3 regions of the Mesorhizobium sp. CA4 genome follow, and region 2 is predicted to be linked to each of the others. Evidence: riboswitches for the same ligand, from Rfam matches in the RefSeq annotation. Region 2 holds a riboswitch; each other region holds the start of a gene.

Evidence for each region. Region 2 has a riboswitch for cobalamin ahead of LB528_RS07630 (DUF1636 family protein). Riboswitches for the same ligand answer to the same signal wherever they lie in the genome.
Region 1: it holds a riboswitch for cobalamin, as region 2 does, so the genes downstream of both, bluB (5,6-dimethylbenzimidazole synthase) here and LB528_RS07630 (DUF1636 family protein) in region 2, are expected to answer to the same signal.
Region 3: it holds a riboswitch for cobalamin, as region 2 does, so the genes downstream of both, LB528_RS18330 (CbtB domain-containing protein) here and LB528_RS07630 (DUF1636 family protein) in region 2, are expected to answer to the same signal.

Annotation. Positions count from the first base shown of each region.
Region 1 covers NZ_JAIUHK010000008.1:43,280-46,549, reverse strand. Annotated here, with positions in the region: gene LB528_RS08895 (histone deacetylase family protein) at 2-928, opposite strand; cobalamin riboswitch at 1,045-1,223, shown strand; gene bluB (5,6-dimethylbenzimidazole synthase) at 1,266-1,997, shown strand; gene LB528_RS08885 (hypothetical protein) at 1,998-2,981, opposite strand; gene LB528_RS08880 (TetR/AcrR family transcriptional regulator) at 3,212-3,270, opposite strand, start outside.
Region 2 covers NZ_JAIUHK010000006.1:186,975-190,244, forward strand. Annotated here, with positions in the region: gene cobW (cobalamin biosynthesis protein CobW) at 1-956, opposite strand, end outside; gene LB528_RS07630 (DUF1636 family protein) at 959-1,384, opposite strand; cobalamin riboswitch at 1,424-1,627, opposite strand; gene LB528_RS07635 (winged helix-turn-helix domain-containing protein) at 1,658-2,857, opposite strand; gene LB528_RS07640 (NADH-quinone oxidoreductase subunit A) at 3,191-3,270, shown strand, end outside.
Region 3 covers NZ_JAIUHK010000021.1:90,600-93,869, forward strand. Annotated here, with positions in the region: gene LB528_RS18315 (hypothetical protein) at 1-96, opposite strand, end outside; gene LB528_RS18320 (PilZ domain-containing protein) at 459-731, opposite strand; gene LB528_RS18325 (histidine phosphatase family protein) at 866-1,441, opposite strand; adenosylcobalamin (AdoCbl) riboswitch at 1,527-1,670, shown strand; gene LB528_RS18330 (CbtB domain-containing protein) at 1,671-1,880, shown strand; gene LB528_RS18335 (CbtA family protein) at 2,042-2,782, shown strand; gene LB528_RS18340 (hypothetical protein) at 2,932-3,270, shown strand, end outside.

The DNA.
Region 1 (3,270 bases), on a different contig from region 2:
TCTATCCCTTCATCAGCCGCCCGACATGAGCGGCGACTGAAAATGCCAGTCCCTGCAGATCGTAGCCGCCTTCCAGCAGGCTGACGAGCCTGTTGCCGCTGTGGCGGCCGGCGCGTTCCATCAATTGCCCGGTCGCCCAGTCGAAATCGTCCTCGGTCAGGTTGATCTCGGCCAACGGGTCGCGATGGTGCGCGTCGAAGCCGGCGGAAATGATGATCAGGTCCGGCGCGAACGCGTCGATCGACGGCAGCACGCGCGACAGGAAGGCGTCGCGGAAGAGATCGCTGCCGGTCTGCGGCGCCAGCGGCGCATTGACGATGTTGCCGGCGCCGGTCTCGCTCTTCGCGCCGGTGCCCGGATAAAGCGGCATCTGGTGCGTCGAGCAATAGAGGACCGACGGGTCGTCCCAGAAGATGTCCTGGGTGCCGTTGCCGTGATGGACGTCCCAATCGACGATGGCAACGCGTTCTGCCTGATGCTTGTTCTGGGCGTAGCGGGCGGCGATCGCCGCCGTGTTGAACAGGCAAAAGCCCATCGCGGTGGTCTTTTCGGCGTGATGGCCGGGCGGACGAGCGGCGACGAAGACGTTTGCCGCACGGCCCTCGAAGACGTCGTCTACCGCCGCGTTGGCACCGCCGATCGCGGTGATCACGGCCTGCCAGCTTTTCGGGCTGGCGCTTGTGTCGGCGTCGATCGAGACGATGCCGCTCTCAGGGATCGCGGCGCGGACACGCTCGACGAAATCCTCCGGGTGCGCATAGAGGATCGTTTTCTCGTCGCCTTCCGGCGCCTTGACGCGGTCGAGCGCCGAAAACGCCTCGTCGTCGAGCACGCGCTCGATGGCGCGCAGGCGGTCTGGCCGCTCGGGGTGACCGGGCGGCGTGAGGTGTTCGAGGAAGATCGGATGCGTGTAGAGACGGGTGGCCATGGCGCCTAATCTAGGGACCTATGACCGCAATGACCATGTTTGGCAGGCCGAATGGCTGGGGAAAATCGCGTCTTGCCGTGTCGCTAATGCCATTGGCGGGTGCCGGGCTTCGCTGTAAGGTCTCCTCGCTGCCTGGTGCCCGCGACGCGGGAGAATCGGGAACACGGTTGAACTCCGTGGCGTGCCCAACACTGTAAGGGGGACCGCGCCGGCAAACGCCACTGTCGAAGACGGGAAGGCGCCGGATGCGGGACGATCCCGAGCCAGAAGACCGGCCCGGCAGACATGGTCTTCCGCTTGGTCAGGCGGGGGACTGTTTATCGCAAGGGGAAAAGCGATGACAGCAGCAGCGATCGCCGCGAGTGGCGGCGACTTTGACCAATTGGCGCGCGACGCGGTCTACCGGGCCATGTTCACCAGGCGCGACGTGCGCAGCCATTTTGTCCCCGACGATCTCGATGACAATGTGCTGGCCCGGCTCATCACCGCCGCGCATCATGCGCCGTCTGTCGGCTATATGCAGCCCTGGAATTTCATCGTCATCCGCGACCCCGCGAGACGGCGGGAGGTGCTTGACCTTTTTCTCGCCGCGCGCGAGCAGGAACTGCCGGCGATCGAGGCGGAGCGGCAGGCGCTCTATCGCAAGCTGAAGCTCGAAGGCATCTGCGAAAGCGCGCTCAATCTGTGCATCACCTGCGACCGGAAGCGCTCGAAGGACTCGCCTCTCGGGCGTTGGCACAATCCGGAGATGGATCTCTACAGCACCGTCTGCGCGGTGCAGAATTTCTGGCTGGCGGCGCGGGCCGAAGGTGTCGGCGTCGGCTGGGTGAGCATTATCGAAACCGAGTCGCTGAAGCAACTTCTGTCGATCCCGGAGCATGTCACGCCGATCGCCTATCTCTGCGTCGGCCGCGTCTCGGCTTTCGCGCCGAAGCCGGACCTCGAGGCGCATGGTTGGGGCAAGCGCCTGCCGCTGCCCGAACTGGTCATGAGCGAGACGTTTCGCGGCGCCGGCGAGGCGCCGCTCAAATCGGCAATCGCAAAGCTTGGCGGCCCATCAGAGCCATGATCAGGCGGCTCTCGGGGTATCCCAGCGCGAGCCGGCGCCGAAAGAGCCCAGCGCCTTGTCGCGCAGTTCCCTGAATTTGGACGAGGTCTCGGCGAGCCGGCGGTCCCATTCGGGATTGGGCTCCTGCCCTTCGATGGCTTCGAAATAGACCTGCATCAGGGAGGCGATGGCGAAGGGCTCGATGAAGGCTGCCTTGAAGGCCCAGGCAAAGACGATGGCGAGCACGAAAGCCCAGCCGGCAAGCTGGCCCGGCATTACCCACAGAATGGCGGCCGCGGGTGCCAGCATCAACAGGAAGATGACGAAGGACACGCCCCACATGATCACCGCCAGCCAGACGGCGTTCTTGACCATGTGCTTGCCGTTCTGCGCGTAGAGCACCACGCCTTGTCTTGCCGTCTCGAATGGCGAGTTCGAACTGATGCGGATGTTATAGCCGAGGATGATCTCGTCGACATAGGTCAGCGACAGGCGGATCACCGTGTTGATGAAGCTGACCACGCCGCCCAGTCCCGGAATGGGCAGGAAGGCGGCGATGCCGCCGATCAGGCCGGTGATGGCGCGGATGGCGCCCTTGACCAGCTGGTCGACGACGAAAAGGATGTTGGCCTCGGCGAAGCGCTGGGTGACCACTTCCTTCGCATAGGCGATCTGGCCCTGGCCGTCGGGAACGTCATGACCGTCGATCAGATGCACCATGACGGCGATATGACCCGCCTTCAGCACATAGAGGATGTATTCGCGGATCCAGTAGACGGCGATCGAGACGACCCCGAAGCCGACCACCCCGCCCCACAGCGCAAAGGACATCGGACCGTCGGGATTGGTCGAGATGTGCCCGACGCCATAACCGACGCTGGCGCCGGTACCGGTCGCCATGATGTAGGCGCCTGTGATGCCGAAATAGACGATCATGCGAAAGATGATGAACGGCCATGTCCGCATCATGATCGACACAGACCGGCCAATGCTGAAGTCCCACATGGCCCCGACTCCCACACCCCGCGCATGACCCGAAAATCGGAATCGATTTTCGGAAAGGATCATGCGCCGAATTAAAGTTTTACAGCGTCCTTTGCGCGTTCAAAGAACGCGCGGCGCTGTAAGAGATGGCGGAGGAGGATGCGCTTGCCCCGGCGATTGTCAATCACGGCAGGGTTGCGCCGGCCTGAAACCGGTGCACAACCCGGTGGCTTGGTTACCCAAGCGAACCGTCATGGCTTCTTGCGCAAGCCTTCGAGCAATTGCTTGAAGGCCGCGATCGCCTTCTTCG
Region 2 (3,270 bases):
TCGGCTGTCCAGGCGCGGTCGTAATAGTGGTTCACGCGTGGGCCGACGGCCTGCAGCAGAAGCCGCATCGGCTTGCCGCCGACCTCGACGAAGCCTTTAACGCGCAGCACGTTTTCCTGCTCGGCGGCAATGGCGACGCGCTTGGCCAGCTCGTCGGGATTGGCGATCGACGGAATGTCGAGGACGAAGGAATCGAAATCATCATGCTCATGGTCGAGCTCGTCGTCGTGATGGGTCTTGCGGTTCTCGATGTCGTCCTCCACCGCAAGGCCGAGGCCGAGCAGCACGGACGGGTCAACCTTGCCCTGCGCTGTCGGCACGACCTTGACGGCGCGCGCGACATGCTCGCCGATGACGGCGTTGGCGCGGGCGGAGCCCGCCGCATCCATCAGGTCGCTCTTCGACAGGATGATCAGGTCGGCGCAGGCGATCTGGTCCTCGAACACCTCCTCGACCGGATCGTCATGGTCGAGGGAATCGTCCGCTGCACGCTGCGCCTGCAACGCATCCATATCGGAGGCGACGCGGCCGTCGGCGAGCGCCGGGCCGTCGACCACGGCGATGACGCCGTCGACCGTCACGCGGCTCTTCACCGTCGGCCACTGGAATGCCTGCACCAGCGGCTTCGGCAGAGCGAGGCCCGAGGTCTCGATCAGGATATGGTCTACCTTGGGGTTGAGCGACAGGATCTGGTCGAGCGCCGGCACGAAATCGTCGGCAACCGTGCAGCAGATGCAGCCATTGGCGAGCTCGACGATGTTTTCTTCCGGACAAGAGTCGACGCCGCAGCCTTTCAGGATCTCGCCGTCGATGCCGACATCGCCGAACTCGTTGACGATGATCGCCAGCCGCTTGCCCTTGGCGTTCTCGAGCAGATTGCGGATCAGCGTCGTCTTGCCGGCGCCGAGGAAGCCGGTGACGACGGTGCAGGGAACACGGGAAACGGATGCGGTCATGGTCAGTCCTTCAGCATGTCGAGAGGGGGGATGCGGGCAACCAGGCCGCGCTTGAGGGAATCGGGCCGGCCGCGCCAGGGGATGAGGCCATCGGTCGAGGTGGCGAAGAGCTTTGCGCCGGCGACGAGATCAGCGCCGCTGGTCGTGTTCAGATCGCCGAAGACGTAGCTCCAGCAGCCGTCGCGCAGCAGCACGGCGCTCAGCCGGCGTTTGCAGTTGCCGAGGCATTCGACGGTACGGATGCTGATCTTTTCGCCGGAGGCAGCCCGACGCGTGTCTTCGGCAAGCAGTGCACCGGCGCGCGGATGCGCATCCGAACCCGTCTCGTCGCGGCAGGATGAGCAGACGATGACGGTCACACCGGCCAAAGCGTCGGGCTCGGACGGATTATCCGCACTGTTTGCCGGGAAACTGCCGTTGCGATCCAAAACCATGCTCCTTGCCCGGAAAACCCGCCGGGTATTCGGATACTTAAAGTCTCAGACGGCAGGTCTCCTGGCTCACGGGTCGTCGCCCTGAATGCCGCCTTCCCGGGAACATCCCAGTGGTTTTCGGCAGAGGCTCGTCGCTTACAGTTGCGGGGACAGCCGCGGATTTGGGTGTTGGCCCGCACCGCATTCCCTCTTGGCTCCTCCCTTTGCCGGGAGAAGACCGTCTGGGTCAGGATTTAGGCTTACGGTTAGGTCCCTGTCAACGCGCAGCTACGACACCTTGATGTCGGCCAGCGCCGGTCCGAGGTCGCCGGCCGGCGTCACTTCGATCGACTCCAGGCCGAGCCAGCCCTGCATCTGCTTCAGCTCATCGAAAAGCTGGGCGGCCGTTTCGGGCGGGGCGCCGGCCTCGGCATAGGCGGCGTGGACGCGCAAGATGCTGGCCGGGCGGTCAGCTCTCAGATCGACGCGGGCGACGATCCGATCGCCGAGCAGGAAGGGCAGAACGTAGTAGCCATATTGGCGTTTTTCGGCCGGCGTGTAGATCTCGATGCGGTAGCGGAAATTGAAGAGTTTCTCCGTCCTGGTGCGTTCGAAGACGACGGGATCGAAGGGGGCGAGCAGGGCGCGCGCCTCTATCCGGCGCGGGGAACGGGCGTCCTTGTGGAGATAGGCGGTCTTGTCCCAGCCTTCGACCTTCACCGGCAGCAATTCGCCGGCATCGACCAAATCCTCGATGCGGTCCTTCGTGTCGCCCGGCGCGAGTCGAAAATAGTCGCGCAGGTCGCCATAGGTGGCGATACCGTGGGCGCGGGCTGAGATGCGCAGCAATTCGCGATGCGCGTCCTCGACCGAGGGTACGGGAAGGTCGAGCACCGCCTGCGGCAAAACGCGCTCGGGCAGGTCGTAATAGCGTTCGAAGCCGCGGCGGTAGGCGGTCGTAATGCGTCCGGCCCAGAACAGCCATTCGAACGCGTGTTTGGCCTCGCTCCAGCCCCACCAGCCGCCATTGCCCTTGTGGCCATCGATATCGGAGGCGGCGATCGGACCGCGATCAGCGACCTCTCTATATATCTCGTCGATCATTTCCTTGCGTTCACGGCCCCATTTCGCCAGGCCGAGATACATCTCGTCGCCCTGCTCGGCGCGCTGCATGCGCCAGCGCATCAGAGGATAGGTCTCGACGGGCAGGAACGACGCCTCATGCGCCCAGTATTCGAACACGGCGCGCTTGCGGGTGACCGCGGCATTGTCGAGCAGCGTAAGCGGGTAGGGGCCGAGACGCGAATAGAGCGGCATATAATGCGCGCGCACCACCGCGCTCACGGAATCGATCTGCAGAAGGCCGGTTCGCGAAAGCACCCGGGCAAGGTGCCGGCGATCCGGAACTCCTGCGGGGCGAGGGTCGTTGAACCCTTGCGCGCCGAGCGCAATGCGCCTCGCCATGGCCAGCGAAATCTTGTCCTTCATCAGGTGTCCTTGCCCCGATCGTCCGTTAGATCTTCAGCCGTGATTCCGGCCATGCTAGCAGGCAAATGGCGGGAGATATGTCAGGAGAGAAAAGTGGAGTAAAAAGCGAAGGAAATCAAACAGGAGCGGATCGGACCAGTTTCTTCCGATAAGCCGTCCAGGGCCGCGATTTGAACAAGGTTTGACTTGCGTCACCGAAACCGCTGCGCTAACCCTCGCCGCGTTGCAGCATGGGCCCGTTAAAACGGTTCAGCGGTTAATCTGTCACGCTTCCGCATTAGAGTTCGTTGCTGTAATCAAAATGAACTGCCCCCACCGAAGGAAAGTCGCCGCATGAGCGCACTCCTAAGTTCGTACCTGCCTATCGTGCTGTTCATCGCCGTGGCGATGATCGTCGGTCTGGCACTCATCGT
Region 3 (3,270 bases), on a different contig from region 2:
GGTGGCGTCTTTTGCCACCCAATACTGCGTGGCCGCAAATGCCGGCATGCTGAAAAGCGAAACAACCGAAGCTGCAACCAGAACCTTGCGAATCATAGCGTTCTCCCAAGTTGAATTCGACTCGGCCCGTTCATCCGGAAGTACCCATCACGCGGATATCCGAGCCGAACCGCTGGCGAGCCGTATCGCGAATTAACCGCCGAGGGCAATTTACAAAAATGTAAAGTTCGGCCGTCCGCCTACACGCTGCGCCCACGCTTTTTTCGCGCCATGTCGGCGTGACATCGGCCGAATACCGCAAGCGCTTGGCCGGCATCGCGGGTATCGGCGCACACGGCACATTGAGGCGACCTGGATCAATCCGGCGGCATCTAGGCGACCCTCTCGCCGTCTTTCTTGACGAACTCGCGCACCGGATTGTCGAGCAGCAGCGGCACCGCTTCGATGGTCGGGGCGCGTCAGTCCTTCGGCGCGTTGCTGTAGAGCGCCACGCCGACGCGGTCGTTGCGCCGCCACCGCACGAAAGCGCGATAGACCGTGTCGTCAGCCGGAACCTCGAGCAGGAAGCGTTCGGGGATGCCCATATCGGCGGCCACGCGCAATTCCGCACCCTGCTCGTGCTGGTTTCTGATCGTGCAGCCGATCCGGACGCCGTTGGCGATGATCGTGGCTTCCTTGAGCACGAATTCGCGCGCATGAAGACGGCGCTCGGTCTCGGGATATTCGGCCATGGGCAGCGGACTCCTCGGGCAAGGCTCTCCTCGCCACGGGGCCGCACCATAGCAGCGAGGCGTTTCCGTTCCGTTAGCGATTGCTGAAACGGCGAGGCTCGCCCGCTGGTCGGCAGGTGAGCGGTTATCCAGCGTTATATTGCGCCGGCGACCACGCCGCTCGCGTGCAGCACCCAGCGGCGGCCGTCGCTGCGAAATTCGGTGAGCGACAGCGGCTCGAGGTCGATCTTCCAGACCGAGGAGAGCGGTGCGCCCAGCACATGCACGATGGCGGCGCGGATCGGCACGGCATGGGTGAGCGCGATGGTGTGGCCGCTCTCGGCAGCCAGGCGCTCCAACAGTGCCGCGCCGCGCAAGGCCACCGCGGCAAGCGACTCGCCGCCATGGGGTGCGGCATCCGGATCGGAAAGCCATACCGCCATGCCTTCCGGATCCTCCGCCTGCACCTCCTCGAAACTTTTGCCGGCCCAGCGCCCGAAATCCTGCTCGGCAAGCAACGGCTCGACCGTCGCGTCAAGGCCGAGCGCGTCGGCCGTCTGACGCGCGGCCAGCGCCGGGCTCGTCCAGACGCGGTCGGCGCGGCGCAGCGAAGCGGCCAGCGCGCCGGCACGCTCGAAGGCCCGCGGCTCCGGCGCCTCGTCACTTGGAAAACGACCCTTGCGCGTGGCCTGCGTCGCGCCGCTTGCGATCATCGTCAGGCGGGCGAGCATCCCAAAACTCCGTGGTCTAGTGAAATTTCGGCCGTGCGAAGCCGTATTGGCCATTGCATGTCGTTGACAGACGAACGAAGTGCTGACAAGTGTTTTAGCGCTATACGGGATTGGAAGCCGGTGCGAGTCCGGCACGGTCGCGCCACTGTGATCGGCACCAGCCGAAAGTCAGGCCTTATTCCGCAGCATTGTTCGATCAACGGGACGCAGTATCCCACGGGAGGTCAATATGTCCGACACCACCTTCGCCCCCAGCTACGGTCCGGTTGCGATTCCGGTTCGCGAGCTTCTGCCGTGGGCCATCTTCGCCGGCCTGATGCTGATGATGGCGATCTATTTCGTCGGCGCGGAAGAAGGCGCGACGTCGCTGATCCGTGGCACCTATGTGCACGAGTTCGTGCATGATGGCCGCCACCTGCTCGGCTTCCCCTGCCACTAAAGCGGTTCAGCATCGCTGAACCCCTTTCGATTCTGATCTAACGCAATTCCGGACGGAAAACCGCTACGCACTTTTCCTGGAATTGCTTGGTTGGCTTAACGCAATTCCGAACGGAAAACCGCTAAGCACTTTTCCTGGAATTGCTCAGAAGGATTAGTGACATGGTCGGAAAACTTTTGCTGCGCGGCATGCTTGTCGGGCTGGTTGCGGGGATTCTGGCGTTCGCCTTCGCGCGCGTCTATGGCGAGCCGCAGGTCGACAAGGCGATCGCCTTCGAGGACCAGCAGGCGCAGGCAGCCGGTGTGGCGCCGGAACCCGAGATGGTCAGCCGCACCACGCAGGCCGGCATCGGTCTCGCAACCGGCGTGCTGGTCTACGGCGCCGCCCTTGGCGGGCTGTTCTCGCTGGTCTTCGCCTATGCCTATGGCCGTCTGGGCTCGCTCGGTCCGCGCGGCACCTCGGCGCTGATCGCGCTGCTCGGCTTCCTTGCCGCGATCGTGGTTCCGAGTCTCAAATACCCGGCCAACCCGCCGGCGGTAGGCAATGCCGAGACCATCGGCTACCGCACCGAGCTGTTCTTCATCATGATCGTCGTCTCGATCGCGGCGATGGTGGCGGCGGTCGGCCTGGCGCAGCGGCTGTGGAACCGGCTCGGCGCCTGGAACGCCTCGATCGTCGCGGGTCTCGCCTTCCTCGTCGTCTTCGCGCTGGTGAAGGCGGCGCTGCCGGATATCAACGAAGTGCCAGAGAATTTCTCGGCGACCGTGCTGTGGCAGTTCCGCGTCGCCTCGCTCGGCATCCAGTTGGTGCTGTGGACCGTCGTTGGGCTCGGCTTCGGCGCGGCTGCCGAGCGCGTGGTCGCGGTGCGCGACCAGCGCAGCCCGGCACGCCGCTACGCCTGAATCCGATGCGCTGGCCGCCACGGTTTCGCGCCCTGGCGGCCAAAATGGCTCACCGGTGGGTAGGACCGCCGAGCCACTTTGGCCCTTTGTTTTCTCGCAATTCCGGACGGAAAACCGCAGCACAGTTTTCCTGGAATTGCTCGGTTTCGGTGCTGCTCGCACTTCTGGCCGCCACATCCGCGCAAGCGCATAGCGGCTCGTCGGCCCCGCCTCCCCCAGGCATACAGATCCCCAGCCTGACCCACGGCCAGATGGTGGTGATTGCGCGCTACCGAGGCGACATCCTGGACCTTGCCCAACGCCAGACCGTGACCGACCCGACCTTCCGGCGGCTCTACAATCACGGCAATCTGCAATTCACCTACTGCCTCTGGGGCCTGATGCCGGGAAGTCTTGGCGAGGAAGAGAGCCCGTTCAACGAATGTAGCCACGCCTATCTCGCCACCGCCAAGGCGCTGCTCACCTATATGGCCACGATGCCCTCTGCC